One region of the Fictibacillus sp. WQ 8-8 genome, then DNA from elsewhere that is predicted to be linked to it. Evidence: a T-box and tRNA genes for the amino acid it is inferred to sense, from the RefSeq annotation. Region 1 holds a T-box; the other holds one or more tRNA genes.
The links. A T-box is a leader RNA that pairs with one kind of tRNA and senses whether it is charged. The one in region 1 lies ahead of M1K46_RS14710 (glycine--tRNA ligase), so its partner is inferred to be a tRNA-Gly.
Positions count from the first base shown of each region.

Region 2: it has a tRNA-Gly gene. The T-box ahead of M1K46_RS14710 (glycine--tRNA ligase) is inferred to sense a tRNA for this amino acid. The anticodon was not compared.

Region 1 covers NZ_JAMXKG010000006.1:99,516-107,930, reverse strand. The annotation lists gene M1K46_RS14745 (hypothetical protein) at 1-516, shown strand, start outside; gene M1K46_RS14740 (CPBP family intramembrane glutamic endopeptidase) at 697-1,434, opposite strand; gene M1K46_RS14735 (diphthine--ammonia ligase) at 1,519-2,190, shown strand; gene M1K46_RS14730 (GDSL-type esterase/lipase family protein) at 2,229-3,059, opposite strand; gene M1K46_RS14725 (penicillin acylase family protein) at 3,214-5,619, shown strand; gene M1K46_RS14720 (DUF1206 domain-containing protein) at 5,658-6,512, opposite strand; gene M1K46_RS14715 (hypothetical protein) at 6,660-7,052, shown strand; T-box leader at 7,296-7,475, shown strand; gene M1K46_RS14710 (glycine--tRNA ligase) at 7,550-8,415, shown strand, end outside.
Region 2 covers NZ_JAMXKG010000017.1:91-15,928, reverse strand. The annotation lists gene M1K46_RS22170 (PTS sugar transporter subunit IIA) at 1-244, opposite strand, end outside; gene M1K46_RS22165 (BglG family transcription antiterminator) at 246-2,366, opposite strand; gene M1K46_RS22160 (PTS mannitol-specific transporter subunit IIBC) at 2,538-4,355, opposite strand; gene M1K46_RS22155 (hypothetical protein) at 4,443-4,589, opposite strand; gene M1K46_RS22150 (hypothetical protein) at 4,828-5,118, shown strand; gene glmS (glutamine--fructose-6-phosphate transaminase (isomerizing)) at 5,858-7,660, opposite strand; gene glmM (phosphoglucosamine mutase) at 8,129-9,469, opposite strand; gene M1K46_RS22135 (CdaR family protein) at 9,473-10,894, opposite strand; gene cdaA (diadenylate cyclase CdaA) at 10,878-11,708, opposite strand; gene M1K46_RS22125 (anti-sigma factor family protein) at 11,935-12,552, opposite strand; gene sigW (RNA polymerase sigma factor SigW) at 12,558-13,133, opposite strand; gene M1K46_RS22115 (aspartyl-phosphate phosphatase Spo0E family protein) at 13,346-13,513, shown strand; gene rocF (arginase) at 13,540-14,442, opposite strand; tRNA gene M1K46_RS22105 (tRNA-Ala) at 14,691-14,766, opposite strand; tRNA gene M1K46_RS22100 (tRNA-Gly) at 14,771-14,844, opposite strand; tRNA gene M1K46_RS22095 (tRNA-Lys) at 14,894-14,969, opposite strand; tRNA gene M1K46_RS22090 (tRNA-Tyr) at 15,001-15,084, opposite strand; tRNA gene M1K46_RS22085 (tRNA-Thr) at 15,122-15,197, opposite strand; tRNA gene M1K46_RS22080 (tRNA-Val) at 15,217-15,292, opposite strand; tRNA gene M1K46_RS22075 (tRNA-Glu) at 15,328-15,402, opposite strand; tRNA gene M1K46_RS22070 (tRNA-Thr) at 15,406-15,481, opposite strand; tRNA gene M1K46_RS22065 (tRNA-Asn) at 15,483-15,557, opposite strand; rRNA gene rrf (5S ribosomal RNA) at 15,597-15,712, opposite strand.

The DNA.
Region 1 (8,415 bases):
AGAGGATGCCGCAATTGTGATCCTCCACTGGCTGACCAGCCGGTAAACATTCAGTACCCGCTTTATTTTTCTAAACAGGAAAGCAAATGGGGAACAGGAGGAGTGGCGTTCATCGGCCACCGTGAAGGTGAAAATGAGAAGACAGCAGGAAGAATGTATTTGATTTCTGAAGAGCAGTTTATGGATGTTGCTTCACAGGAAAACGGCATCGATGGTTTAGAGATTGATTTCGCCCGAATTAAGGAATCCCGTTTTCTTCCCTTAACGGAGGGATGGTACGGAACCATCGTTTATTTGGGAGATTGCGAAGGCAAGCCGATTTTCACGTTTACATCCAACCATGATATGGGGGAAGAAGAGTTTGTGCCTCCTTCCTTTGCTTACCTTAAGACGATCGCCAAAGGGCTGGAGACTCTAGGGATGGATCGGCAGGAGGTTGTGGATTATCTGCTTGAGAAGAACGGGATTAACGGATTCATAAAAGGCGATCAGCTGGTTAAAGGATTATGGGGCTAGCGTAAAGGTCTTAGTTATATCGTCTGACTGAAGGCTGTAATGCCATGAAGAAGCAAAAATAGGCACCAAGTCGCAAGTCTCTTGATGCTTATCAATAAGATTTAAAGGTGAGATAATATAAATCCCCTATACATATGAGGCACCTTTACAAAGGTGCCTCTATTTTTTTGCTAAATACAATTAAGAAAGAAGCTCGACAATGGAGACATACGTATTCCATAGAGCATGGACAAGCATGCCGGGAACGAGAGATTTAGTAAAGTAGAACAGCATAGCAAAAACTATGCCCATGATACCGGCAGCCAGCGGATAACCGATATGCAAAGAGCCAAAGACAGCAGAAGAAACAACCAGCCCCGCAATAAAATGATATCTCTCATGAAAGAAACGGAACAGAAATCCCCGGAAGACCAATTCTTCAGTTACAGGTGCAGCAATGCAGGCGCAAAAAATAACAATAACGATACCTGCGATACCAATCCCGCTTGTAAAAAGGCGGTCATCTCCGTTTGATCCGGGATCTTCGAGATGAAGCACCTCAAAAATAAGATATTGTGATACCTGGCAAATGATGAGAGCCCAAGCCATCAAGAAGTAGGTTCTCTTCTTTTTCAGGGCACCCAGCGTTAGTTTCTGGAACATAAATTGACGGGTGCGCTTAAAGACGAGCATGACTGCAGTGAACGTTAAAGCATCAATCAGCAAGAAGACAGGGCTTTTTTCAAATCCAGCCATGGAAAAACCAAAAATGACAGCTGCGAGCGCGTAAAACATGCCGGTCAGCAATGAAAACAAGATGATGAATCCAAGGTAAGCACCAAAAAAGCCGATGAATCCTCCCCAGGTCACCGGATAGGCACGTTTCTTCTTCACCAATGGCTGAGGTATTTCTTCTGTATACTCCAAATGTTCTTCCATTCTCTCCTCCTCATTGCTTTATAATCATATGTAGACCATCTATTTCAATTACACCAAAATTAGGATACAAAAGGAAGTGAGACGATGACAAAAAAAATTGTAGTTTCATTCAGCGGGGGCAAAGATTCCATGCTGGCTCTTCATAAATTGCTGGAATCAAAGGAATATGAAATCGATTCTTTGTTGACGACAGTCAATGAGGATTTTAAAAGGACGAGCATACACGGCATTCGGGAGGAAATTCTTGATGCGCAGGCAAACGCGCTTGGCTTTCCTGTCCGTAAAGTTAGAATTCCAAAAGTATGCACGAATGAGATCTACGAGGAGCGGATGCGGGAAGAAATGGACAAGGTGAGCCAAGCCGGCATTCAGCACGTGATGTTTGGAGACATTTTTCTTGCTGACATCAGAGAGTACAGGGAGGCCAAATTAAAACTGGCTGGAATGGAAGCTGTTTTCCCTCTGTGGGGCGCAAAGTCAGAGGATCTCATCGACGAATTTCTCGCGTTGGGATATCGGACCGTCGTTACTACTCTTGATCGAACGAAGCTGGATGAAGATTTTCTGGGCCGTGAGATCAACGGCGACTGGAGAACGGATTTACCCGAGAACGTAGATCCATGCGGAGAAAACGGAGAATTCCATACTCTTGTAATTGGGGGGCCATTGTTCAGGCAAAAGATTGAAGTGGTTCAGGGAAGTGAGACGGTTAGAGACGGCAATTTTGTTTATCGTGACTTTATGCTCGCTGAATAAAGATGAAAAGGCATTGTCCTCTGCCGGGACAATGCCTTTTATTTTTTCTTATAAGGAGCTTTAAGTGTTTTAATCATCTGCTCCGCAATCAGTTCGTGGCCTTTGTCGTTGGGATGAATAGAATCATAAATCCATTCTTTCCTGTTTTCGGGCTTAAGCACTTCGCTGCTCGGTATCACAACAGATGGTTTATATTTGGCTGTTGTTTCATAGGCAATCAGATTCCAGTCATTCAGCAATTTTTTAGTTGCCGGATAAAAGGATTCTCCCGAGTCCACAGCGTTATACAATTCATTGTATACGAGAATAGCATCAGGATTCTCTTTTCGAATTAATGAAAATATCTTATTTAAATTTTCTTCATAAGCAGATTTCACGTTTTGATAATCCTGAAGTGCCTGGACAGGCCCTTCCTTTAAAGCAAGCTTCACCAGATCGTTGCCCCCGATATTGATCGTAATAATATCCGCAGATTTTATCCGGTCCGACATACCTGGGGATGAGATGTGTTTAAGCAGATCACGGCTGGTTGCTCCTGAAATTCCCTGATTATCTAGCTGCACTTTTTTAGACGTAAGGACAGCCAGATTACTGCTGGCTATTTTAATAAAACCGCCTTGATTAGAACCTCGGCCCTGAATGACCGAATCTCCCAAAGCTAGATGATGAATCTCTTTTGCAGGCAAGGTTTTTAAATGCTGAATATAAGAAACATCAGCCGAATGGGATTTCGTCCCGGCGGATTCAGTGACTGCGGCATTCTGTGCCTTCAGGCGATCTATCTTAAACTGGGGATAGTAATACCACCCTCCAGCAGCCAGCGTACATAATGCAAAAAGGATGAGCGTCAGCCATATCCATTTTTTCATACGGCTCCCCCTTTCAAAGTAACCATTTTAAACCATCATTACTTCTTCTATCAAATATATAAACTTTTGTAGGGCATATGAGATTTCTTAAAATTGGATTTTACAGGAGAAGGAAAAAAGACAAGAGTAAAGAAGCCATAAAGAAAGAGGGGGAATACAGGTGGAAACAGCTATTCAAATTGAAAAACAGATACCGAAAAAGAAAAAATGGAAAAGAGTGGCCGTGATTATGCTGGCAGGACTGCTTCTCGTTACTGCCATTTCGGGATCGGCTGCCTATTGGATACTAAGAAAGAGCCTTCCAGTTGTGAGCGGTACAAAAACCGTTCCATCACTTTCCGGAACGGCAGTAGCTGTCCGTGACAAGAACGGTGTACCTCATATCAAGGCTGGCAGTTTAAAAGATTTATATACTGCCCAAGGATACGTTACGGCTCAGGACAGGATGTTTCAAATGGATTTGAGCAGGCGCCAGGCGTCAGGACAATTAAGCGAAGTAATCGGTGAGAAAACGGTGGAAAAGGACCGTTATTTCAGGACGCTTGGTTTACGAAGAGCCGCAGAGGCATCGTATGAACTGTATTCTTCTGAAGCGAAGCAAGTGCTGCAATGGTACGCGGATGGCGTGAACGCCTACTTAAGGGATGCCGAAAAGAACAATTCACTTCCGATCGAATTTTTGATGGTGGGGTACAAGCCAAAGAAATGGACGCCCGTCGATTCATTGACCATTGGAAAATATATGGCCTTTGATCTTGGCGGACATTGGGAAGGACAGGCATTCAGGCATTACTTGCTGCAGAATTTCCCAAAGGGCAGCGCACTTGATCTTTTCCCTTCTTATCCAAAGGGCGGAGCAGAGATCATTGATATCGCAAGCAAAGCAAAGGTGGATATTAAGAGCAGCCTCGCTAAAGCGGTCATTCCTAATGAATTCAACGGTTCGAATGATTGGGTGGTGGCCGGAACCGAAACAAAATCTGGTCTGCCGTATCTTGCAGACGATCCTCATCTTGGATTGAGCACGCCATCGATCTGGTACGAAAGCCATTTAAAAGCACCCGGCATGAATGTAAGCGGTGTCATATTTGCGGGGGTTCCGGGAATTATCGTTGGCCGGAACACACAGATTGCCTGGGGAGTCACAAATGTAGGACCCGATGTTCAGGACCTTTACATTGAAAAAAGAAATTCCGATCATCCGGATGAATTTCTGTATGAAGGAAAATGGGAGAAAGCCAAAATCATCACAGAAAATATAAAAGTGAAAGATCAAAAGACCCTTCCTTACAAAGTCACGATTACCCGTCACGGTCCGATCATGTCCGAATTTGCTTATGACAAGCAAAAGAATACGGCGCTTTCCATGAGATGGACGGCACTTGAGCCCTCAACGGAACTTCAGGCTGTACTGATGTTTAATAAAGCAAAGAACTGGAATGAGTTTAAAAAGGCGCTGACTTATTTTCATACACCGGCCCAGAACTTTGTCTTCGCATCTAAAGACGGAACAATTGCCTATCGCGCCAATGGACTGATTCCGATCCGTAAAGAGAAATATGCTTCTGTCCCTGTACCGGGCTGGGAAAAGAAATATGAATGGAAGGGTTATATTCCTTGGGATAAGCTCCCGATGGCCGTGAACCCAAAAGAAGGATTTATTGCAACGGCAAATAATAAAGTGATCGGTGACGACTACCCGTACCACATTACTGATTCATGGGCCCAGCCTTACCGGGAGCAGCGAATAAAAGATGTTCTGTCAGCCAAAGAAAAGCTATCCTTAAAAGATATGCAGAAGCTGCAGTTCGACAGGAAAAATCTTCAGGCAGAAGAAATGCTGCCGATCCTTCTCTCCCATTTGAAGACTGCAGACCTTGGAACAAACGGCAGAAAAGCGGTAAAACTATTGAAAGACTGGAATCATGAAGATGACAAAAATCTTGCTGCACCCCTGCTGTTCAACTTATGGATGCCAGAGTTCAGCGATGTTCTCTTTGAAAAAAAGATTGATGAAAAGATGATGCCGTTGTTTGACGGCAAGGCTCAAGTCGTGGATGAACTGATCCGTCATGCGGCCGAGGGTAAGGAAGGTCCCTGGATCAAAGAGGCAGGGGGGCTGGACAAAGCCGCAACAATCTCCTTCAGCAGAACGGTTAAAAAGGTGGAGAAGCTGCAGGGTGAAAATCCCGATAAGTGGAAGTGGGGAACGTATCATACATTGCCGTTTGATCATCCTCTATCAGCGATAAAGCCGCTGAACCTGCTGTTTAATCCAAAAGAAACGCCGATGGGAGGAAGCAGGGTAACAGTAGGTGCTGCAGGCTGGGATTCTCTTACAGGGAAAGTGAACCATGGAGCTGCCTGGAGAACGGTTGTTGATCTTGCAGACTTGACGAAAACCTACAATGTCGTCGGTCCAGGACAGTCAGGACATGTCCTCAGCAAGTGGTATGATAACCAGATTGAAGATTGGACTACAGGCCGCTATCATGTAACGGAAACGAATGAATCCAGCTTCAAAAACGGAGAAAAACTAGTTTTAAAGCCTGGTAAATGAAAACAGCCTCGTCCAAAAGGGACGAGGCTGTTTTATCATTAAGGATCGAGTCTTCGGTACTTCGCTTCAAAGAGCAAGTAGGCGCCATAAGCGACCAGTCCGAGAGCGACGATAGTAAGGAGCACTGGACCGAACGGCTGCTTTACAAGTTCAGCCAGAGCACCATCCAGCCCCTTTGTTTCATCTGGATCTGCCTGAATGGCTGTTCTGATTAAAAAGATGCCGATGATGGCGAATACTACACCATGTGCAAAAAGTCCGAACTTCCCGATATAACGTGCGGTCTTCCATTCTTTTTGATTCATCTCATGACGTTTAAGCCCTTTTTTGAATTTTTCCGTATAGGCCTTGTAGAAGTTATAAACCCCTATACCGATAAATACAGCACCAATAACCGCAATGATTGTTTGTCCGAAGGGCTGTGCCAGCGCTTTTGCGGATAAGGTCTGGTATTTTTGACTTGACGAGTTGGCACTCGCTCTGAAGATTATTTTGATTGCACTTACACATAGACTGAAATATATAGCAGCGATGATGAGATAACTGATTCGCGCCATCCATCCTTTTGCGTCATTTCCTTTATGCTCGGGGTCAAAGACCGTCATGATGACTTGCCACAGTGCATAGCCTGCAAGTCCTACAGCCAGCGCAGCGAGCATGACAGAGCCAAAGGGCTGCTTGGCAATGGTGTAGAGGGCACCTGAGGAAGTGGTTAATTTACCTTGCAAACCGAATGCTGTCATTACGGCAAGTATTCCAATGACAATATAAACGGCTCCTTTTGAGAAATGGCCTAGGCGGGCCATCCGGACGATCCATGGTGCAGCTTCATCTTTATATTCTTCTGCTTTTCTTTGGGCATGTTCTTTGTGCTGTGACAAATCTTTTTCCATAAAGGAGCCCCTTTCAAGGTTTCTATCTTCTATATACCCATTTGCTCCAATAGTTGAAACGGGCAGACTGCTGTCCACACCCGTTTTCCACAATTTGCATAAGATGCAGGGTAAGTAGTGTAATCAGGGTAAAGAGGAGGTTTACTTTTGAAGGAACAATATTACGGTCTTTGCTGTCAGCATATTGGGCAAGACGTTGAAATTACCACCCATGACGGGAGTGTCTATAGAGGCTCCATCCAAAGCGTTGATACAGAAAATGTCTATCTCCTTCCCTATCATGACGATGGTTCAGGGCGGTTCTTTCCGGTCCTTGGTGCAGCCTTGGTAGGTCTTGGACTCGGTTCCATTGCAGGGTTTGCCCTTGCTCCCCGTCCGTTCGCTTACGGCTACGGTTACGGGTACGGCGGGGTTGCACCATATCCTGGCGGCTATGGCGGTTTCCCGGGCGGATACGGGGGCTTTCCGGGCGGATACGGCGGTTTCCCGGGCGGATACGGCGGCTTTCCAGGCGGCTATGGAGGCTTTGGCGGGTTTTGATAAGTAAAGATAAAAAACTCTTTGCTGATAACGTGAAGTGCTGTCTGAGAAATTGGCCTGTAATTGAGTGAGATTGGCATGTGAATCCGAAACATCGGCATGTAAAACACCCACAGTAAACACCCTTCAATCCTCTTGAATGAACCGGAAACTTCTGGCTTATAATAGGGGAAAGGGCCAACTGGCTGAAAAAACTTGACAATGCCGCTGAAAAATTGTACTATTTTCCCCATAATCTAAACATGTAAAGCTATGACAGACGAATAGTATCTGAGGTGCTTTTGAAAAGCGATCCGGGGGTGGTGGAAGCCCGGACAAAAGTTCAGAGAAACGGCAGTCTCGAGCGATTAATTGACCAAAGCGGATGCTTTTTTTAGCATCAATTAGGGTGGAACCGCGTGAGTATAAGCTCTCGTCCCTGGACAAGGATATTTGTCTATGGATGAGGGCTTTTTTGGTTGATTTAATTAGCATTTACTAAAAAAGGAGAGATGGTCATGAGTGTGACAATGGAACAGATCGTCAACATGGCAAAACAGCGTGGATTTATTTTTCCGGGTTCAGAAATTTACGGAGGCTTGTCCAATACGTGGGATTATGGCCCGCTCGGCGTTGAACTGAAGAACAACGTGAAAAAAGCTTGGTGGAAAAAGTTTGTTCAGGAATCTCCATACAATGTTGGTTTGGATTCAGCGATTCTCATGAACCCGCAAACATGGGTAGCATCTGGACACATCGGAAACTTCAATGATCCAATGATCGACTGTAAGCAATGTAAAGCGAGACACCGTGCCGATAAATTGATTGAAGATGCACTTGCTGAAAAAGGAATCGAGAAGATTGTTGACGGGCTTTCTTTCGATGAAATGGAAAAGTTGATTGAAGAGCATAACATCGCATGTCCGGATTGTGATGCGCACGACTTTACATCTATCCGCCAGTTTAACCTGATGTTTAAAACGTTCCAGGGTGTAACGGAATCCAGCACGAACGAAATCTTTCTTCGTCCCGAAACAGCACAAGGGATCTTTGTAAACTTTAAAAACGTGCAGCGTACGATGAGAAAGAAATTGCCGTTCGGGATCGCTCAGGTCGGCAAAAGCTTCCGTAACGAGATCACACCTGGTAACTTCACGTTCCGTACCCGTGAGTTCGAACAGATGGAGCTAGAGTTCTTCTGCAAGCCTGGCGAAGAACTGAAATGGTTTGATTTCTGGAAGCATTATGCTCACGATTTCTTATTGAATCTTGGCATGAAACAGGATAAGCTTCGCCTGCGTGACCATGAATCCGAAGAGCTTTCCCACTACAGCAACGCTACGACAGATTTTGAATACCAGTTCCCGTTTGGCTGGGGAGAGCT
Region 2 (15,838 bases), on a different contig from region 1:
CTTGGATAATAGCAATCCCTGACTCCTTGACCGCTTGCTTTGCATCCTCCGTACCATGCGGGATGGCCACAAAGTTCCCCATATACGTAGAGGTCAGCTGCTCCCTCTCCAGCATTTTTTCAATGTATTGCGGTTCAACATATCCATTTTCCACTAACAGGTTTCCGGTTAATCGGATCGCATTTTCCTTGCTCTCCACTTCCGCATTTAATAGGATGTTTTCTTTCGTTAACACTGATGACATATTATCCTCTCCTTAATTCTGTTAGTTTTTCTTTATAAAACTGATCAAACTTTTCCGCCAGATAGGCCGATAGTTTCTGTTCATCCTTTGATTCGAACAGCGCAATGCTTTGTTCGTTTTCAATAATAATGGAACTGATAAAGCTGAGTACCTCTAATCCCTGGCTTGAATACTCGCTGGGCGCAAGCAGAAGCAGTATATTGTCAGCTTCAATGACAGTCTGATCCATGGCGGGCACCCTGACGGCATCTTCCAGCCCATAAATGGTAAAGGAAGGTTTAACGACCTCATCACTGCGTGCATGGTAAAGCACAAGCTCGGTATTCGGTATCCCAAGTCCGCCCAGTTTTTCACGTTCAAACAGTGCAGCAGCAACCTGTTCGCTGCTATGCAGGGCACCTGCTGCAGCCAGAGCTTCACAGGCTTCCTTTAGGATGAGCTCAACGCCTTTCCGGCCATGGACAGGGGTCAGTTTAAATCCTTGTAAGAGGTCCACGATGGCATCGGTATACTTCTTGATGCTCTCCAGCCCTTCCAAAAACTGTTTAGGATCTTTTTCCCCCGTGCTGGTTTCGAGCAAAGCCGAACGCTTCTCTTCTGAATGTGCTCCGGCTGTCTCTGCGATGTATTGCTTAACCTTCTGCAGTTCCTCCTCATTAGGGATGGGGCTGATGACAATATACGGAGAATGATAATCCGGCAGATGTATCGTAGAAATGACAAGATCATACTCTTCCGTGTCCATCTCATTCAATTCAAAGAGTGATACATTTTTCAGTTCCTTAATTTCAGGTATTTCCCGTTTCAGTCGAGTCGCAAGCATTTTGGACGTCCCAATACCCGTAGAACAGATCACTAAAGCTTTCAATCGTTCAGCATGGCGCCCGTTCATCAAAGCGGAACCAAAATGCATGACAAGATAGGCCACTTCCTCATCTGGAATATGCAAATCCGGAAAAATAGCTGCGGCCCCATCCTGTACGATGTGAAAGAGATCTTCATAATCTTTTTTAATCTTGGGCATGAGCGGGTTAGAGATCCCCATGTTTTGCTTGATCCGGTACAGCGCCGGTTTTAAATGCGTAACTAGCCCCTGAAAGAGCGATGCGTTCCCTAAAAGTTCAATACCGGTCTTTTCACCGACAAACATCATCAGGCTTTTCGCTTTTAAAGCCGTTTGAAAACTCGACTCCTCCAGCAAGTATCCTTTGTCCTGCCTAAGCTTGGCACCTTGCAGATGCATCGTAATATAGCCTACCTCTGCTTCAGGTATGTCGGCATGAATGACCTTCTTCAGCTTTTCAATAATTTTTTCAGCTGCCTTATATTCCGGTGCAGTCTTTAACGTCTCCAGAAAAGCCTCGTCCATATTGATGTTTTCTCCCTGCAGAATTCGTTCGATGGCCAGTGTCAGATGGACGACCAGGCCGATATACGCACTGTCTGCAATGGGATAGGGAAGCTCTTCATTCACTTCTTCGATCGCTTTCTCTACCGTCAATAGCCGGTTCTTTTCAACGAGTCCCAATAACCGCTCAGAAATGGAATCAGCCGTATGAAGAGATTTTTTCTGGATATTTTCTTTTACGAGTGATAAGAATTCAGTTTCGTTAAGATTTTGCGCAATGATTTGGCTCATCGCTCTTCTTTTTGCTTTTTCGTCCCCTGTAATTTCTACCCCGTATCCTCTTTTTCTAACAAGGGTCAGATCAAATTCAAGCAGACGGCTTTCTAATTTTGTTAAATCATTGCTGATCGTAGCGATGGTCACGTTTAAATCATGAGCCAGTGAGACAAGCTTAACCGGTTCCTTCGCTTCCAGAAGGGAACAAAAAATCATGGTCTGCCGCTCTTCAGGCGTGTACTCGTTATACGATAAATGAAACAGCGCCAGCTTCAGTTCTTCCATTCTCTGTTCGTCCCCGATGATCTGTATACCCACTCCTGATTTTTTGATCAGCTCCAGTTCATACTCTTTTAGCGTATTTTCAAGTTCTTTTAGATCACGGTGGATCGTCCGGGTACTCACATCAATTTCATCCGCAAGATCCTTGACCGTCATCTCTTCTTTTTTAGATAATAAGATTTCAAATATCAGTCGTTCTCTTGCCGATATATACATGTTCTTCACTCCACGTTAATGACAATATTTAATTTGTATACCCTTAATTAAATAATAAAGCCCCGCCGTTCCTTAATACAACGAAATGAAAAGCCGATTTCGTCATCATCATTGTTGCCATGATTTAAAAAGTATAGAAAAAGTCCGATTCCTGGGAACCGGACTTTTCGATCAGTGCAGGCTTTTGGCTGCTTTTAACTTCTCAAGCAGTTCTTCATATTTCGGTGAGTTTAAAAAGTTCTCAACTGAAATATGTTTTGCGCCCGGTAGTTTAGCTTTTGCACGATCGGTTAAATCTTTGTGGGTGATGACCAAGTCTGCATCAGCGGGCAGATTGGTAATCGAAGTATTGGACACGGAAACATCCAGCCCTGCTTTTTGAACTTTATTTTTGAGTATAGAAGCTCCCATCGCACTCGAACCCATACCCGCATCACAGGCAAAGATAATTTTCGAAACGTCTTCATACTCGTTTTCTGCGATTGGCATACCTTCAGGCTCGGCAGATGCTGTTGTACCTTTGCTTTCTACTAACTCATTCAGCAGTTTTTCATATTTAGGACTGTTCAAGAAATTTTCTACTGAAATGTGTTCGGCATTCGGCAGTTTTGCTTTCGCCCGGTCTGTTAAATCTTTATGCGTAATGACGATATCTGCATCAGCGGGAATATTCGTAATCGATGTATTATACACCGATACATCCAGTCCCGCTTTTCGTGCTTTGTTTTTTAAGATTGAGGCGCCCATTGCACTTGAACCCATACCTGCATCACAAGCGAAAATAATCTTTTGAACGTCGGCACGGCTTTTTTCTACAGCGATGTGGTGCCTGGCACCACCAGACGTTTGTTGCGCTTGCGTTTCTTTCGGTTGGACAAGTGATGAAGCACGGCTTTCTTTTCCTTTAAGTGCAGATGTTTTTTCTGTCGCTTTTGTCAAATCATCTTCATCTGTTTGTTTGGAAGATTTTAAGATGACAGAAGAAATCAAGAAGGATACGGCTGCCGCAACCAGAACTCCAGCTATGACCCCAAGGTAGTGTCCTCTCGGTGTCATGGCAATAAGAGCAAAGATACTTCCTGGTGACGGAGCGGCTACCAATCCTGCGTCAAACAGCAAGAAAGTGAATACACCGGAAGCACCGCCTCCGATTACCGCTAAAAGAAGTAACGGTCTCATCAGAATATACGGGAAGTAGATCTCATGAATCCCGCCAAGGAAATGGATAATGGCAGCCCCTGGTGCCGATTGTTTCGACATTCCTTTTCCAAAAAGGATGTAAGCCAATAGGACACCCAGCCCTGGTCCCGGATTGGATTCCAACAAGAACAGAATGGATTTTCCTGCTTTGGTGGCTTGCTCAATTCCCAGCGGGCTTAAGATCCCATGGTTAATGGCATTGTTTAAGAATAACACTTTTGCTGGTTCGATAAAGATGCTGGCCAGCGGCAGCAAGTGTGCGTCTACAATAGCCTGTACTCCTGCAGCAAGCGTTTTGTTTAACGTTAATACAACCGGTCCAATTCCTTTGTAGGCAATAATCGTTAAAATTCCGGCAATAATCCCGGCGGAAAAGTTATTCACGAGCATCTCGAAGCCGGATTTCACTTTTCCTTCAATCATCTTGTCAAACTTCTTAATGGCATACCCGCCAAGAGGCCCCATAATCATGGCACCTAGAAGCATTGGAATGTCAGCTCCGACAATAACCCCCATCGTTGCCGTGGCACCAACGACACCGCCTCGCAGGTCATAAACGATGCGTCCGCCTGAAAATCCGATAAGCAGCGGCAGCAAGTAAGTGATCATCGGGCTAACCAGTTTTGCCATATCTTCATTTGGAAGCCATCCTGTAGGAATGAATAATGCCGTGATGATTCCCCAGGCGATGAACGCCCCTATGTTTGGCATGATCATACCGCTCAAATAGCTGCCAAACCGCTGTATTTTTACTTTAGCGCCTGTCTTTGTCTGTTCAGAACTTGCCATATCAATCGAAACCCCTTTCCTATTTGGTACTATTCGTACAATCTATAGGTCTTATGCTCTAATAATAAAGCGTTTACACACCATACTTCAATTAAAAGAAAAGGGCATTTTGTCACCATACTTGTTGTCATGTTTAAAACATAAAAAAAGCTGCCATCCATAAATACCATCTGGAAAGCCTTCTTCAAAATCTAAAATTTCTTTACGTAGCTTGTCCTTGTCCTTTTTCTTCATTAGACTCACCTCCTGAAACAATTACCTTTGGCTCATTTTCGTGATTATTTATGCCTCTTGTTCTATAAACTCGCGGAGCTTAAACACACCTTCAAATAACATCTCAGCACTATTCTGATCAAATAATATCTATATATATTGGTGCTGGTTAAAATTACAAAGGATTTGACCAACAGCAATTCATCCTGAGGCAGCGAATGATTATAGGGAAAATCTACATAAAGGAGTTGGTGTAGGAGTGTACGCTGCAGGAGTAATTGACGAAGCAAAAATCCCTTCATTTAAGACTCATGAACAGGCAAAGTTATGGTTTAAAGAAAAGTATGGCGATGCTTTTCAGCTCTCAAATGTTGAGCCGATCGATGGCCAGCAATGCTATTCCTATGTGCTGATCTTAGATGTGCACACTTACATACGTGGACAGGCTGATTTAAAAGAGCATGGAATAATGAAAGATGCACTGAAATATTTAAGTAGCCATCAATCTATTTATATTACGGATGATGGAAGCGTTCACTTCGTTAATTAAATGATAATTGTGAACGATTCATATGTATTTAGATGTTATTTCAGTTATAATTAATTTTAAGCCACTTTAAACTTGTTCACCGACGGGTTTAATTTGAAGACACCATTTATAAAAAAGAATTGAGAATTGTCGATAACCACAAAGAAGTACATAGGATTAAGTTGTCTGATTTAGTTGATGTAAAAATAACTTGAAATAATTACTACAAAAAAAGGGGCTGTCCTGAAAGTCGAAAATTGACCTTCAGCAGCTCCTTTTTGGCTTGAAAATCTTCAATGAAAAGTTGATTGAAGTGGAAGGTGCGAGACTCCTGCGGGACTAGCGTGACAGGTGAGACTCCCGTAGGCGCTAGCGCCAAGAGGCTCACCGCACGCCCCGCGGAAAGCGAGCACCCTGGAACGGAAATCAACAGCTTACAGACTTCTTGGACAGCCAGGGTACAACTTAGTTTTAAAAAGACATTTCTGTTGTAAGATAAAAGAGTTCTTTACTGATACTTGTCAAACTTTTTTGTTGTGCTAAACACTTGATCAAGGACATAGCCTGCTTCATAGTGGAATGCTATAAGAGTGAAATATCCATATAATATTTCACTAAGTGCTCCATAATGAAAAAACCCCTGGAAGTTAAATTCCAAGGGAGAAAAGCACTTTATTATTCAGTAAAGGACTTCTTTATCTAGTAAAATGCTATTTTAGCGTAAAACACCAGTAAATTTCCACTGGCTTTTACTTAATACTTATTCTACTGTTACACTTTTCGCAAGGTTACGCGGCTTATCAACATCACAGTCACGGTGAAGTGCTGCATAGTAAGCAATCAATTGAAGCGGTACAACAGATACGAGCGGAGTAAGGTACTCATGTACTTCTGGAAGTACGATGCGGTCGCCTTCGTCCTTCGTCGCTTCTGTACTGATCACGCAAGTTTCTGCTCCACGGGCTGCTACTTCTTTTACATTTCCGCGGATGCTCAAGTTCACGTGTTCTTGTGTAGCTAGAGCGATAACTGGCGTTCCTTCTTCAATCAAAGCAATCGTACCATGCTTAAGTTCTCCTCCTGCAAAGCCTTCTGCTTGGATATAAGAGATTTCTTTAAGCTTTAGAGAACCTTCCAAACAAACAAAGTAATCAACCGCACGGCCGATAAAGAAGGCATTGCGTGTTACTGATAGGTATTCCTGTGCTACACGATCCATAGTTTCTTTTTGGTCTGTCAATGTTTCCATTGCGTTTGCCACAATCGCAAGCTCTTGAAGCGGATTGAAATCAAGCTCGATGCCTTTTGCACGAGCAGAATCAACGGCAAGAATAGCAAGGACAGCAATTTGCGCTGTATAAGCTTTTGTTGATGCTACTGCGATTTCAGGTCCTGCATATAGGTGAAGTGTATGGTCAGCTTCCCTTGAAAGGGTAGAGCCAGGAACGTTAGTAATCGTCAACGCTTTATGGCCAAGCTTTTTCACTTCTACCAATACCGCACGGCTGTCGGCTGTCTCTCCTGATTGAGAGATAAAGATGAACAATGGCTTCTGAGAAAGAAGCGGCATGTTATAAACGAATTCACTGGCAATATGAACCTCTACAGGGATATTGGCAATGTTTTCGATCAGCTGTTTACCTACAAGTCCTGCATTGTAGCTTGTTCCGCAAGCCACGATGTAAATGCGGTCTGCACCTTTCATCACGCTGCGAATATCGTCATCAAGCTTAAGATTGCCTTCTTCGTTTTGATACTGCTTGATGATGTTACGCATAACAAATGGCTGCTCATCAATTTCTTTCAGCATATAGTGAGGGTACGTTCCCTTTTCGATATCACTTGCATCCAATTCAGCTGTGTATGGATCACGTGCTACTTCTTTGCCGTCCAGTGTTTTGATGGTATAGGAGTCACGTGTTACGATAACGATCTCCTCATCCATCAGTTCAACGTATTGGTCTGTTTGAGAAATCATGGCCATAGCATCACTTGCTACAACGTTAAATCCTTCTCCTACGCCGACCAATAGCGGGCTTTTATTTTTACCAACATAGATGGTGTCTGAATCTTGGTTATCGACTAACGCAATCGCGTAAGAGCCTTTAATAACAGAAAGCGCGTGGCGGAATGCTTCTTCCACGTTCTCTCCTTCGCTGACAAACTTTTCAATAAGCTGTACAACAACTTCTGTATCTGTATCACTTACGAATTCAACATTCGGTAAGTATTCTCTTTTAATATTCTCATAGTTCTCAATAACACCGTTATGCACAAGCGTAAATCGCTCTGCAGTACTTTGGTGTGGGTGAGAGTTCACCTTGCTTGGCGCTCCGTGTGTTGCCCAGCGGGTATGTCCGATCCCCATTGATGTTTCAACGCCTGAGTCAACGATATCACGCAATACAGCAATTCTTCCTTTTTCTTTGAAGACTTGAACGCCGTCGTTATCAACTACAGCAATACCTGCTGAGTCATAACCGCGGTACTCTAATTTTTCCAGTCCGCGAAGCAAGATTTCTTTAGCATCCTTATTCCCTACATAACCTACAATTCCGCACATTTAATATATCCTCCCTTGGGTCAGGTATAGCCCAAAATATGGGCTGGCACCTGCCTCTGTAACAGGGGGACTGTGAGCGGGGCTCACAGCCCCACCTATGTTTGATTTATTTTGTTAGCCACTGCTTTTAATTTTGTACAGGAAGTCGCCTTGCCTGTTTTATTTAAAAGCTTACGAAAGTGACTGGTTCCGAGAGGCATCCGCCGAAAAATCGATGAACCTCTTCCTCGTCAACTATTTTCTTCCGTCCGAAAATAGTTCAGGCGCTTAGGTTAATAAATTGGCCGCTCTATCCACCTTCCCGTTTCGAAGTAAATTCAAACCTAATGATATCTTGTTTCGATTTAAGCGTCAATTGGTTGCTAAGCAGCTTAATAAATATTTAATAAAATATGCATAAGCGAACCCGCTGGTGATACGCTTATGCATAGGTTTCGTGCCTATCTTGATGAATGAGGGTGCATTTGACTAAACAAGTTCCGCCTTGACCACATCAGCTATCTGATCAGCATAGATTTGGCATTGTTCCTTCGTAGGTGCTTCGACCATGACACGCACCAACGGCTCAGTTCCCGATGGACGGACAAGTACACGCCCGTTTCCGTTCAATTCTGCTTCGACCTTCTCGATCGCAGATTGGATCGTTGTATTGCCTTCAAGCTTTGTTTTATCTACAACTCTTACGTTGATTAAAAGCTGAGGGAACTTTTTCATTTCATCCGCAAGCTCAGATAATGGCTTTTTCGTCTGCTGGACGATACTTGCTAATTGAATAGCCGATAACATGCCATCACCCGTCGTGGTATGGTCAAGGAAAATGATATGTCCTGATTGCTCTCCGCCCAGGTTATATCCGCTCTTTCTCATTTCTTCCATCACATATCGGTCGCCGACAGCAGTCTGAACCGATTTTACTTCTCTGTCTTCAAGTCCTTTATAGAATCCAAGGTTGCTCATCACAGTGGAGACGATGGTATCGTTCTTCAGTCTTCCCTGTTCTTTTAAGTAGACGGCGCAAATAAACATGATTTGGTCGCCATCCACGATGTTCCCCTTTTCATCAATCGCAATCAGACGGTCTCCGTCCCCATCAAAGGCCAGACCCATGTCTGCTCCTTTTTCCTTGACCAGTTCAGCCAATTTTTCAGGGTGTGTGGAACCTACACCATCGTTAATATTTAGACCATTTGGGCTCGTTCCCATCGTTGAGATATCGGCTTCCAGGTCAGCAAACAGATGCGGAGCCAAAGAAGATGTTGCACCGTGAGCGCAGTCGAGTGCGATATGCATACCGGAAAAATCGCCAGGGACGGTTTGTTTTAAATATTGAAGGTACTTTTGTCCGCCTTCGAAATAGTCGCCTACTGAGCCGATATCGCCGCCTGAAGGGCGCGGAAGCTCGTCTTTCTCCTGATCGAGGAGAGCTTCAATCTCTGCTTCCTGCTCATCCAAAAGCTTAAAGCCATCCGCTCCGAAAAACTTAATTCCGTTGTCAGCGACTGGGTTATGGGAAGCAGAGATCATGACACCTGCCTGAGCGCCAAGTGCCTTTGTCAAGAAAGCAACGCCAGGTGTCGAGATGACACCTAAACGCAATACTTCAGCTCCCGTAGATAAAAGGCCAGCCACCAATGCTCCTTCAAGCATATGACCAGAAATTCGTGTATCTCTGCCGATCAGTACTTTTGGTTTTTGGGTTTCCTTTGTTAATACATATCCCCCAAATCGGCCAAGTTTAAAAGCTAATTCTGGTGTAAGCTCTGTATTGGCAACTCCTCTTACCCCGTCTGTTCCAAAGTATTTTCCCATGATTTAATTCTCTCCTTCAGTAATTGATTCGGTACGATCCGATTGTCCCTCTGCCTTTGATTGAGAAAAGGTTGGGTTATTGTCCGGCTTGCTGCCGGCAGTGCCGTTATTCTCGTTATTGCTGTTCTTATCCCCGCTCTGCGATGTGGTTTGGTCAGTCTGGTTATCAGAGCCAGTCTGGGTTTCTGTGGTTTCGATTTTGATTTTCGCCGTCGTAAACTCCTTTTTCATTTGAAGGTTCTTGGAGTTTGAGGCTTTTATCGAAATCGTATGCTCGCCTGGTTTCAGCTTGCTGACATCAACATATGCCCTAATATCTGAAGCCACCAATGCATCAACTGTTTTTTTGCTGCCTGTAATGGTCACATCCATCTTTCCGCTCGCAGGAGATAAGAAGGACGCCTGCTGTTCAGGAGTCTCTCCCCTCATTTCAATAGGGATATCCTTAAAGGTCTTTGTTTTCACGTCATTCTCTACATCCACTTTTACTTGGACTTGTTTGGGATTTACAGCTTCTGTGCCTTTTGGAAGAGGCACATCAACGTCTATCGTTGAATCTTCTTTAATCTTGTCTAAATCTATGTCTACGCCGCTTACTTCACTGATTTTATCAAGGGCGGATGAAGGACCTGTTAACGTCACTTCTTTTGGATCCACAGTTATACCTGCAAGGGTAAGCCCGTCAGGAAGGTTGCCTTTTTCATTCAGGCTCAGCGGTACCGTTTTACTTGGTTTTGTAATAGGGACCGTAACATTGACAGACTTTGGATCAATCAGTACATCGAGCAGATTGCCTTGACTGTCGTAAGCCCGCAGCGGCACCCTTGATTCTACCTTATCCTTGGCATTCGAAACATCCACTGATGCCCGGATACTTGCAATATCACTGATGTAATCCTCTGGACCTGTTACATACACACTCTTCGGCGAGTAGCTAAGTTTTCCGGCTTCATAACCCTCCGGCAGCTTATTCTTGTTCTTGATATCCACAGAAATCGGGATCTGCTTCGTTTGTTTTCTGTGAAGCGTTACTTCCACTTCCTGAGGTGATGGAACGGCTCTTAACCCTTCCGGAACATTCCTGATTTTCACAGGAACTTTTTTTGTACCTGGACCCATCTTCGTAAGATCGATATAGACTTCCATTCGACGGTCTACTTTTAATGCTTTCGTCAGCAGATTGGAAGAACCCGTCAGCTTGACGTTCACCGATCGGGGCAAGTCTGTAAGTACGTATTTATTTTCATCAAAAAAAGGCGTAATGGCAACCCCGCTTACTGTTTCACTCGTCTTGGAGACGGAGGTGAACAGGGATTGCCGGTCAGATTGCTGCTGGTTTTCCATGGATAGGACGGTATAAAGCATTAATGCCAAAAGAAAAGCGATAATTTTTACAAACCAATTGCTCTTAAGGAGTTTGTCCATTTTTCTTCCCCCTCCAATTCCAGCGTGATGAGGAAGCATTTCTGCCTGATACCATTAATTCCGCATTCAATAAAACTCTCAGTGTTTCCTCATTCAGGTTGCGATGGATTTCTCCGTTCTTCGTAATCGAGATGCCACCGGTTTCTTCTGAGACAATGACAGTAATCGCATCTGTCACTTCACTTACACCGATAGCCGCTCTGTGCCTTGTACCCAGTTCTTTGGAAACAAACGGGCTTTCGGTCAACGGAAGATAACAGCCTGCCGCAACGATCTCATTCTGCCGCAAAATAACCGCTCCGTCGTGCAGAGGCGTGTTGGGCACAAAAATATTGGTCAGCAGCTCTGATGACAATTTCGAATGAATAGGAATCCCTGTTTCCACATAATCGGTAAGACCGGTTTCTCTTTCAAACGATATGATGGCCCCAATTCGGCGCTTGGCCATATAACTGGTTGACTTAACGATCGCATCAATGGAGTTTCCCATCTCCTCTTCGTCAGCTAAACCAGATCGGGAAAACAGTTTTCCCCTGCCGAGCTGCTCCAGCGCTCTCCTTAATTCAGGCTGGAAAATAATAATAATGGCCAATAATCCATATGTAATGGCTTTATCCATCAGCCAGCCCATTGTCCGCAGTTCAAAGAAACTGCTCGCAAGCCATACAGCTACAATGACCACAATTCCTTTTAAAAGCTGTACCGCCTTGGTTCCTCTTATCAGCATTATTAATTTATAAAAAACATAGGTAACCAGCAAAATATCAACGATCTGGCTGATATAGCTACCTAAACTAAAACTTCCAACAGGCAACATGACATCACTCCACTTCAGGGAACTACTCTTTCTATGTTAATGTAGTGCAACAATGATCATAATTATTCGGTATCCCTTATTATAGCATATCCCATCCGCTGCCATAAAAGTTGGAGACTGGCTGGCCGGGTGTCTTTGGCTGCGTTATAAAGTCCCGAAAAAGTAAAAAGCCAGCCATAAACAGGCGGCTTTTTAGATCTTCATATTAGTTCGATACTAAATATTATTTTTGTTCCTCTCCTGTGAAGAACATTTTAAGTTTATACCAGACCCATTCAACCACTTGATGGATTTCCTGGCTGTCACCGGTTATCTGGCCCGCGGAAGCCATATATTTTTTCCCTTTGATGACGACGACATTGCCGTCAACCTTTCCTTCCACCCTAACATCGCCATTTTCTACGACCAGGTCACCTTTGACCGTTTTTCCTTTAGGAACGATAACTGTATGCGTGGATGGCTTGATCTGAACGTTATCCGAGCCGGAGACTACTGATAGTTCATTCCCCGTACTCCAATTGGCCATGACTGAACCGAACATTAAGATTAAGAATACTGCAGCCGCAGTCAGGACTGGATAACGCCTGATCCATTGAGCCGGCATCCTTTTCTTTTTCACGGCAGGAAGCTTCTTCATTACATTCTCTGTAAAATGGTCGGGAGCAACAACAGGCGCTGATTCTTTCATGTCGGAAATGATTTCTTTCAGGGCATAATAGTGCTCTCTGCAGGCTTCGCAATTTTCCAGATGTATGTTCAGCTCTTTCTGCTCCAGCTCCGTTATATCCCTATCCAGGGCTTTATCAATCAGGCTCATATATTTTTCTGTATCACATGACATTATGTTCACCTCGATTTTGCAACCTTTTTATACACCTTTTTTAACGCTTCTCTTCCCCGATGTATCCGTGTTTTGACAGTCGGAACGGGCAAATCCATAACAGAGCTGATCTCTTCAAGCGATAGATCTTCGACATACTTTAGCAGGATCGCTGTCCTGTACTTTTCCGGAAGTTTCATGATTTCCTGCTGGAGATGATCCCGCTTCTCCTTTTCCTCCACTTCCTCTTCCGGAAGTGGATCCGCTCCTGCCACCTGGCTGTAAAGCGTTGCTCCTTCCGTTCCTGGAATTTCAGCATCCATAGAGTAATCCGGTTTCTTTTTCCGCAGTTTATCAATACACAAGTTTGTGGCGATGCGATACAGCCACGTTGAAAACTTATAGCTTCCACTGTATTTATCAATGTTTACGTAAGCGCGGACAAATGCTTCCTGAGCAAGGTCCTCCGCCTCATGGCTGTCTCCGACCATTCTGTAGCACAGCCGGTATATTTTATCTTTGTAAATTTCAACAAGACCTTCAAAAGCCTCCTGGTTTCCTGCTTTCACTTGGGTAACCAGATTATTAATTAATGAATCCATTTCAATTTTCCACCACCAGTTGCGGTTCGTATTTTTCTACGTTTAGTATTCAAAAAAGTTTCATATTCCATAAAAAATTGAGCAATTTTTATTTTAGCATGAAAACAGACAGGGATAGAGAAATGTTTTGTACAAAATTTAGAAAATGAGTTTTAATTTGGATAATTGAGGGAATAGTGGAATTAAAGATTTTTTTTAAGGAGCGTGTACACATGGACCGCAATATCCTGCTAAGAGAAATTGAAGTTTCACGGAAAAAAATGAATGAAATGTCTAAAATTATGCCTTTAATCGCTGAAGAAATTGTTGAAATCAGCCAACACATAGATGCTCTATTAAATGAATTCCAAAAAGCAAACGTAAAAAACAGCTACTCGTAATCGAGAGCTGTTTTTTTGATTTATAATTATAATAATTTTTCGCCAAATAGTGATCCCATTAGCGCCACAGCTACTGTCGCTGTCTTGTTTCTTTCGTCAAGAATTGGATTGACCTCTACAAATTCAGCTGAAGTAATAATCTGAGACTCGGCCAGCATTTCCATCGCCAAATGGCTTTCTCTGTAGCTGATTCCACCAAGAACCGGTGTACCTACACCCGGTGCGTCAAGCGGATCCAATCCATCAAGGTCAAGGCTTAAATGAACACCGTCCGTTTTTTTAGAAAGGTATTCAATCGTTTCCTCCATTACCTTGGTCATGCCGATCCGATCAATTTCATGCATCGTGTATACTTTAATACCGCGTTCTTTGATTAATTCTTTTTCTCCTTCATCCAATGAACGGGCACCGATAATAACAATATTTTCAGGCTTAACTTTTTGCTCATATCCTCCAATGCAAGTTAAGGATTCATGCCCGATTCCCAAACTTGCTGCAAGGGGCATACCATGAATGTTTCCGCTTGGTGAAGTATCAGCGGTATTCAAGTCTCCATGAGCATCATACCAGATGACGCCAAGATTTTCGTAGTGCTTGGCAATTCCAGCAAGAGAGCCGATCGCGATACTGTGGTCTCCCCCAAAGACAAGAGGAAACCGGTTTTCCTGAATGACATTAGAAACCGTGTCTGCCAGCTTTTCACTTGCAGTTGAAACTTCTTGAAGGTTCTTAAGATTGGTGTCTATTTTTTCTTCTATTGTCCCAGGCCGGGCAATCTCTATGTCCCCGAAATCCTGGACATTATAATTTATATCTTCTAAACGTTCCACAATTCCTGCATATCGAATGGCGCTTGGCCCCATGTCAACGCCGCGCCTTGTCTGCCCTAAATCCATCGGTACTCCGATGATCGTAATATCCTTCTTCATTCTGTACGGCCTCCCCTTATGCTGTGTTTCAAAAAATTCTATAAATTCATTGTAGCCTGTCTATTCGTGTTGGTTCAACTGGACAGAAATATGCATAGATATACCGATACGTAAGCGCTTTCGAGCAGGTTGATGGATAATTATTAGGACAAAAGCACCGTCCTCTTTATTGGATCAGGAATCCTTGAAGGTTTGAAAGACATAAAAAAGCCCTTAGACATTCGTCTAAGGACAGTACTTATTATGTATGGTGGAGCCTAGCGGGATCGAACCGCTGACCTCCTGCGTGCAAGGCAGGCGCTCTCCCAGCTGAGCTAAGGCCCCATAATGGAGCGGGTGATGAGAATCGAACTCACGACCAGAGCTTGGAAGGCTCTTGTTTTACCACTAAACTACACCCGCATATTATACTTTGTAACCATTGATATCATCTTTTATTCAGAAGTTCAAATGGTGAGCCATGAAGGACTCGAACCTTCGACCCTCTGATTAAAAGTCAGATGCTCTACCGACTGAGCTAATGGCTCGTGTTGTAACATAATCTGTCGGAAATAAAGATGGTGGAGGGGGACGGATTCGAACCGCCGAACCCAAAGGAGCGGATTTACAGTCCGCCGCGTTTAGCCACTTCGCTACCCCTCCACATAAAAAAAGGCTTCAGACATTACTTATAAAAAAATGGTGCCGGCTAGAGGACTTGAACCCCCAACCTACTGATTACAAGTCAGTTGCTCTACCAATTGAGCTAAACCGGCCTGCCGTTGGGATAAATAATGGTGGAGGATGACGGGTTCGAACCGCCGACCCCCTGCTTGTAAGGCAGGTGCTCTCCCAGCTGAGCTAATCCTCCGTATTAATGAATGTTATTTTCTTAACGAAAAAACTTGGTGACCCGTACGGGATTCGAACCCGTGTTACCGCCGTGAAAGGGCGGTGTCTTAACCGCTTGACCAACGGGCCGACTGGAGCTTCCAACCGGGCTCGAACCGGTGACCTCTTCCTTACCATGGAAGCACTCTACCTACTGAGCTATGGAAGCATGGCTCCACAGGTAGGACTCGAACCTACGACCGATCGGTTAACAGCCGATAGCTCTACCACTGAGCTACTGTGGAATAATAATAAAACCACATACGAGTATGTATGAAATGATAGCCTGGCAACGTCCTACTCTTACAGGGGGAAGCCCCCAACTACCATCGGCGCTGAAGAGCTTAACTTCCGTGTTCGGTATGGGAACGGGTGTGACCTCTTCGCTATCGCCACCAGACTGTCTTTCAAAGGATGTCCTATTTTCTCAAGGACAAGTTACATTTTACAATGTATTTGCTCTTTTGACAAGAGCTTTTTTAGAAAAAATGAGGTATATTCCCTCAAAACTAGATAACTTTCCATC